One region of the Paenibacillus sp. VT-400 genome, then DNA from elsewhere that is predicted to be linked to it. Evidence: a T-box and tRNA genes for the amino acid it is inferred to sense, from the RefSeq annotation. Region 1 holds a T-box; the other holds one or more tRNA genes.

Evidence for each region. A T-box is a leader RNA that pairs with one kind of tRNA and senses whether it is charged. The one in region 1 lies ahead of EL84_RS22885 (alanine--tRNA ligase), so its partner is inferred to be a tRNA-Ala.
Region 2: it encodes a tRNA-Ala, which carries the amino acid that the T-box ahead of EL84_RS22885 (alanine--tRNA ligase) is inferred to sense. The anticodon was not compared.

The regions. Positions count from the first base shown of each region.
Region 1 is NZ_LELF01000067.1:2,788,714-2,792,097, forward strand. It holds gene EL84_RS22875 (TetR/AcrR family transcriptional regulator) at 1-414, opposite strand, end outside; gene EL84_RS22880 (SDR family NAD(P)-dependent oxidoreductase) at 572-1,261, shown strand; T-box leader at 1,539-1,782, shown strand; gene EL84_RS22885 (alanine--tRNA ligase) at 1,891-3,384, shown strand, end outside.
Region 2 is NZ_LELF01000038.1:360,736-364,119, forward strand. It holds gene EL84_RS01695 (short chain dehydrogenase) at 1-378, opposite strand, end outside; tRNA gene EL84_RS01700 (tRNA-Gly) at 563-633, opposite strand; tRNA gene EL84_RS01705 (tRNA-Pro) at 646-719, opposite strand; tRNA gene EL84_RS01710 (tRNA-Arg) at 736-812, opposite strand; tRNA gene EL84_RS01715 (tRNA-Gly) at 819-893, opposite strand; tRNA gene EL84_RS01720 (tRNA-Leu) at 902-988, opposite strand; tRNA gene EL84_RS01725 (tRNA-Lys) at 998-1,073, opposite strand; tRNA gene EL84_RS01730 (tRNA-Gln) at 1,083-1,157, opposite strand; tRNA gene EL84_RS01735 (tRNA-His) at 1,169-1,244, opposite strand; tRNA gene EL84_RS01740 (tRNA-Thr) at 1,342-1,417, opposite strand; tRNA gene EL84_RS01745 (tRNA-Asp) at 1,441-1,518, opposite strand; tRNA gene EL84_RS01750 (tRNA-Met) at 1,544-1,617, opposite strand; tRNA gene EL84_RS01755 (tRNA-Val) at 1,634-1,709, opposite strand; tRNA gene EL84_RS01760 (tRNA-Glu) at 1,716-1,787, opposite strand; tRNA gene EL84_RS01765 (tRNA-Ser) at 1,804-1,895, opposite strand; tRNA gene EL84_RS01770 (tRNA-Asn) at 1,899-1,974, opposite strand; tRNA gene EL84_RS01775 (tRNA-Ala) at 1,976-2,051, opposite strand; tRNA gene EL84_RS01780 (tRNA-Ile) at 2,085-2,158, opposite strand; rRNA gene rrf (5S ribosomal RNA) at 2,212-2,328, opposite strand; partial or broken rRNA gene EL84_RS31135 (23S ribosomal RNA) at 2,404-3,384, opposite strand, start outside.

The DNA of each region.
Region 1 (3,384 bases):
ATCGCCGATTCCCGAAAAAATGATCGTTTTAAAAGCCTCTTTCAAGTATACGGAGAAGTTTGGATAAATATTTTGAGTGATCATTGTCTTAAAAAATATCATATTGGCTTCAATATCGTCGAAAATCGTTTTTAACATGGTAGCAAACATATCTTTATCCATCTCATGAATTGAACTCACTTCCAGGCTTAAGCAAGCATTTAAACTCTCCACGTTTTCCTGAAATAACTTCTCCATGAATTGAGGTTTATCTACATAGTGCAAATAAAATGTGTTGCGATTTATCATCGCTTCTTTGGCAATGTCCTGCACAGTAATTCGTTCATAGCCTTTGGTTTGTACTAATCTCAGAAACGCTTCTTTAATGGCTTTCCGCGTTTTGAGAATGCGCAGATCCACTTTATCTTTACCCAATTCGTGCTTCCCCTCCATAAATAATAGCCAGATTTATCAAAAGTGATGTTTATTTAACACATTGAATTATATCGACCATTGAGTCTTTTAATTGTACGTTTTACAATTACAACTGTCAATTGAACTCACTAACTCATTCATAAAAGGAGAATCATAAATGAAAACACTGGCGATTGTTGGTGCAGGTAAGGGATTAGGATTATCTATTGCGAAGAGCTTTGGCAAGCGCGGCTTCCAAGTGGCATTAGTTGCAAGAAATGCTGCAAAACTGCAAGATATGGTGGATGAACTGAAAGCGGATGGTATCGAGGCATCTTATTTCGTAGCAGATATTTTTAACAAGGAACAGATTGAACAGGCTATGACCAACATGAAAGAAAAGTATGGTCAGATTGATGTGTTGGAATTCAGTCCAACAGCAGGCAATTATCCTCCCACTTCTGTATTGGAGTTAACGGCGGAGAACGCCAGGGACGCATTTGAGGCGAATGTGGTTAGTGCCATCCATGTCGTCAATGCTGTTCTCCCTGATATGCTCGCTAGGAAAGAGGGAGCCTTGCTCTTTACCTCAGGATTATCCGCCATGTACCCTGTGTCCATGATGGGGAATATCGGTATTGCTCTTGCAGGGTTACGCAATTATGTTGCTAATCTTCATACTTCATTGTCTGCTCAAGGGATTTTTGTGGGCCACCGCTCATTAGGTTTATTGATCAAGGAGTCAGGTACTGGCGCAATTAATGATCCGGATGTAATTGCCGAGATGTGGTACCAGGCCTATGTAGAGAAAAACGTATGGGAGGAAGAGTATCCTAAGGGTGTTACCCCCGAAACCATTCTGTTTTAAAATTGGTGATGATTTTAGCGTTATATGCAGCTAACAAAGCCAGAATTGGTTGATCTACTGATTCGGATGGAACAGTATATTGCATATCAGAATCAGCATTGGCTGAAAAGTGAATTTGAGAAGTTTGTCAACGAATGAATCCTATCTCTATCGCTTTAACAAGCAATAACCTCCAAAGAAAAGGGCAGATTAACTAATTTCTGCCCTTTTAAGAATTTAACATAAATGTTAATTGACGGAGCAAGTTGAGTGTGATAGCATAGCTTTAACTTAAAACGAAAAGGCTATGATGAGAAATAGTAGCTATTAGGGATCTCACAGAGAGAAGATGGTTGGTGCGAATCTTCATTGATCTAATAGCGAAGCAGTCTCGGAGCTGTGAACCGAACAGAGGAATCTCAGTAGGCTTCAACGGAGTTCCACCGTTATTCAGGAAACAATATCGGAGATATCCCGTATTGATCGAGTGCAGAGAAATCTGAATTTAGGTGGTACCACGGACATAATCGTTCGCCCTAAGTTGACATGAAATATGTCAGCTTAGGGCTTTTTTGTTTTATTCTTTTTCGTTTAAACATATGCAAAATCATTTTTCAAGTATAAATAATAATAAAATGGAGGTATTGAGCATGGTTAAAATGACACCAGATGAATTAAGAAAATCATACATTGACTTTATGAAAGGAATAGGGGCTAGCCAAGTGCCCTCTTCTAGCTTGTTGCCAGAGAATGATCCCTCAACACTGTTTACGGGAAGCGGAATGCAACCTATGGTTCCATATTTATTGGGGGAAAAGCATCCAATAGGCAATGACATTGCTAATATTCAGAAGTGTTTAAGGACAGGCGATATTGATGAAGTAGGAGATACGTCGCATCTGACATTTTTTGAAATGGTAGGTCGATGGGAGTTTAAAGCAAATGAAAATCACTATAAGAAAAAGCAAATCGATGCCGTTTGGAATTGGCATATTAAAGAATTAGGAATTGATCCTGGCAGACTATATATCAGTGTTTTTATAGGAAGTGATGATTTGAATATACAGAAAGATACGGAAACCATTCAAATCTGGTCAGAAAAATTTAAATCAGTTGGTATAGAACCTATCGTTGAAGATGATCCGTATCAATATGGGGCATCTAGAGGTGGGAAAATATTCTTATACGATGAAAAAGAAAATTGGTGGAGTCGATCCGGAAGTCCAGTGGATATGCCTGTTGGTGAACCCGGTGGGCCTGATAGTGAAATGTTCTACGATCTTGAGCCAGATGGTGATTCACTGGATCATCCTGCTTCTGAAAGCGAGAGATTTTTAGAAATTGGGAACAACGTATTTATGTGTTACAAAAAAGAAGACACAGGATTTGTAAAAATGCAAAATCCCAATATTGATTATGGAGGTGGATTAGAAAGGGTTGCAACAGCCCTTAATAGTGACAAGGATATTTATAACACGGCTTTCTTTTTTAATCCCAAGATAAAATTGATGGAGATAAGTGGTAAACAATATACTGACGATTTAAAGTGGTTTAGAATCATACTTGATCATGTGAGAGCGGCTACTTTTTTAATTAATGATGGTGCAGAACCAGCGAATAGTGATGCAGGGTATATAACAAGAAGATTATTAAGAAGGGCGATTCGAGCAGGTAAAAAGATAGGCATACAAGGCAGTTTTGTGGGTAAGTTGTCTGAAGTTTATATCGATGAAGCAACAACTTATGAAGATTTGACGGATAATAAAAAGAAAGTTATCGAAATAATAAATAAGGAAGAAAATCTTTTCTATAGAACTTTACAGCAAGGAGAATTTGAAATACAAAAACATCTTAAGAATAAGGGTAAAGTTACAGGTGCAGATGCTTTTTATTTTTACGAAACATATGGGTTTCCCTTGGAGTTGACGGAAGAGTTTCTAACTGAAAGTGGATATAACATGGAGGATAAGGCTTCTTATTTAGAGGCGGCAAAGAAACATGCCGAAAAGAGCAGAACTGCTTCTTCGGGTAAATTTAAAGGTGGACTCGCTGAACATTCAAAAGAAACAACAGCGCTGCACACGGTATCTCATTTATTACTTGCTGGTTTAAGGGAAGTGTTAGGTGATCATGTTCATCAACAA
Region 2 (3,384 bases), on a different contig from region 1:
TGATGCGCCTTTCTCAATAGGGTGGTCTTGTATAATGCCACTAACCAGCGTGAAACTCCCCTTGTCGTTAATATAGTGCTGTCCAATCAATACGATATTGACCTGTCCAAGCAGTTTACCCTGCACACTAATCATATTGTTCTCAGGTGTCAGTTCTTCGAGTTTCGCATAATGGGTCTGGCCCGCCGCCACAATGACGTAATCAATATTTCTCACCGTTTCGAAGAGGGTAGTAATACTCTCTGTCGACGTCATATCCACCTGAACATCCCCGGATTGTCTACCTGCTGTAATAACCTTAACGGAATAATCTCTCAGTTTCGCAACGACGGCTTTACCTAATGTTCCGTTTCCACCAATGACCAGAGCTCTTTTCATTACTGTTTGTCCTCCTTTATAAATAAATACGGTTAATCAGATACGAATTGTTCTATTTATTTAAACAAAGATTCCATCCTTAATCAAATGACAATTGACCCTATTTTAAATAAATTACACTTATTCTTTTTAACACAAAAAAAGCCTTTGCTATAAGCAAAGGCTCTTCTATATGTTACTAGGAAGCGGGTGATGGGAATCGAACCCACGCTATTAGCTTGGAAGGCTAAAGTTCTACCATTGAACTACACCCGCAAATAAAAAAAATCGGGATGACACGATTTGAACATGCGACCCCCTGGTCCCAAACCAGGTGCTCTACCAAGCTGAGCTACATCCCGATACTTATGAGAATAATGGCGCGCCCTGAGAGATTCGAACTCCCGGCCTTTTGATTCGTAGTCAAACGCTCTATCCAGCTGAGCTAAGGGCGCAAATATTGGAGCGGAAGACGGGAATCGAACCCGCGACCCTCGCCTTGGCAAGGCGATGCTCTACCGCTGAGCCACTTCCGCAAAACATATGGTGCGGTCGAGAGGACTCGAACCTCCACGGGGGTTAGCCCACACGGACCTGAACCGTGCGCGTCTGCCAATTCCGCCACGACCGCAAAATATAATGGTGAGTCATGAAGGGCTCGAACCTTCGACACCCTGATTAAAAGTCAGGTGCTCTACCAACTGAGCTAATGACTCGTAATGAAATGGCTGGGGATATAGGATTTGAACCTATGCATGACGGAGTCAAAGTCCGTTGCCTTACCGCTTGGCTAATCCCCATTAAAAAATCATGGGGCGATCGAGGGGAATTGAACCCCCGAATGCCGGATCCACAAACCGGTGCGTTAACCACTTCGCCACGACCGCCATAGAGTAAGCCATTCATCCACTAAGAGTATCTTAGTATTAACAATTTTACTTGTAATATACATTCTATCACAAATTCAGATGTAAATACTAAAAATGGTGCCGGCGAGAGGACTTGAACCCCCAACCTACTGATTACAAGTCAGTTGCTCTACCAGTTGAGCTACACCGGCACGGTGTATATTCAATTAAAAAATGGCGGAACCGACGGGATTCGAACCCGCGATCTCCTGCGTGACAGGCAGGCATGTTAGGCCAACTACACCACGGTTCCAGATCACTTTCTCAAGGAAAGTTAATTGCGGGGGCAGGATTTGAACCTGCGGCCTTCGGGTTATGAGCCCGACGAGCTACCGGGCTGCTCCACCCCGCGTCGTTATAAAGTTATATGGTGGAGGCTGAGGGGATCGAACCCCCGACCCTCTGCTTGTAAGGCAGATGCTCTCCCAGCTGAGCTAAGCCTCCATAATATGACCCGTAGGGGATTCGAACCCCTGTTACCTCCGTGAAAGGGAGGTGTCTTAACCCCTTGACCAACGGGCCTTGCTAAAAAAATATCTGGCGGAGAGAGAGGGATTCGAACCCTCGAGACGCTTGTGACGCCTACACGATTTCCAATCGTGCTCCTTCGGCCAGCTCGGACACCTCTCCATATGGCTCCCCGAACAGGGCTCGAACCTGTGACAACTCGATTAACAGTCGAGTGCTCTACCAACTGAGCTATCAGGGAATGGTGGAGCCAAGCGGGATCGAACCGCTGACCTCCTGCTTGCAAGGCAGGCGCTCTCCCAGCTGAGCTATGGCCCCATACACTGTGTATTTCTTGTTGTGGTCTTGCTATGGGCCCTGGTGGACTCGAACCACCGGCCTCACCCTTATCAGAGGTGCGCTCTAACCAACTGAGCTAAGGGCCCTAATCCCTTATTCCTTAGCAAGGGGGGCAAAAAAAATACCCCAAAGGGAAATCGCTTGGCGGCGTCCTACTCTCCCAGGACCCTGCGGTCCAAGTACCATCGGCGCTAGAGGGCTTAACGGTCGTGTTCGGGATGGGTACGTGTGGAACCCCTCCGCCATCGCCACCAAACGCCGTAGCTTACATTTCAGAGATCGTTCTCTGAAAACTAGATTCGAAACGAAACACGCGAATTATCACTTGCTATTGGATAAGCCCTCGACCGATTAGTACTGGTCAGCTCCATGCATTGCTGCACTTCCACCCCCAGCCTATCTACCTCGTCGTCTTCAAGGGGTCTTACATACTGGGAAATCTCATCTTGAGGGGGGCTTCACGCTTAGATGCTTTCAGCGTTTATCCCGTCCGTACATAGCTACCCAGCGGTGCTCCTGGCGGAACAACTGGTACACCAGCGGTACGTCCATCCCGGTCCTCTCGTACTAAGGACAGCTCCTCTCAAATTTCCTACGCCCACGACAGATAGGGACCGAACTGTCTCACGACGTTCTGAACCCAGCTCGCGTACCGCTTTAATGGGCGAACAGCCCAACCCTTGGGACCTACTTCAGCCCCAGGATGCGATGAGCCGACATCGAGGTGCCAAACCTCCCCGTCGATGTGGACTCTTGGGGGAGATAAGCCTGTTATCCCCAGGGTAGCTTTTATCCGTTGAGCGATGGCCCTTCCATGCGGTACCACCGGATCACTAAGCCCGACTTTCGTCCCTGCTCGACTTGTAGGTCTCGCAGTCAAGCTCCCTTATGCCTTTGCACTCTTCGAATGATTTCCAACCATTCTGAGGGAACCTTTGGGCGCCTCCGTTACTCTTTAGGAGGCGACCGCCCCAGTCAAACTGCCCACCTGACACTGTCCCCGCACCGGATTACGGTACCAGGTTAGAACCTAGATACGATCAGGGTGGTATCCCAACGTTGCCTCCACACAAGCTGGCGCTCACACTTCAAAGGCTCCCACCTATCCTGTACAGATCGTACCCAAATTCAATATCAAGCTGCAGTAAAGCTCCATGGGGTCTTTCCGTCTTGTCGCGGGTAACCTGCATCTTCACAGGTATTAAAATTTCACCGGATCTCTCGTTGAGACAGCGCCCAAGTCGTTACGCCATTCGTGCGGGTCAGAATTTACCTGACAAGGAATTTCGCTACCTTAGGACCGTTATAGTTA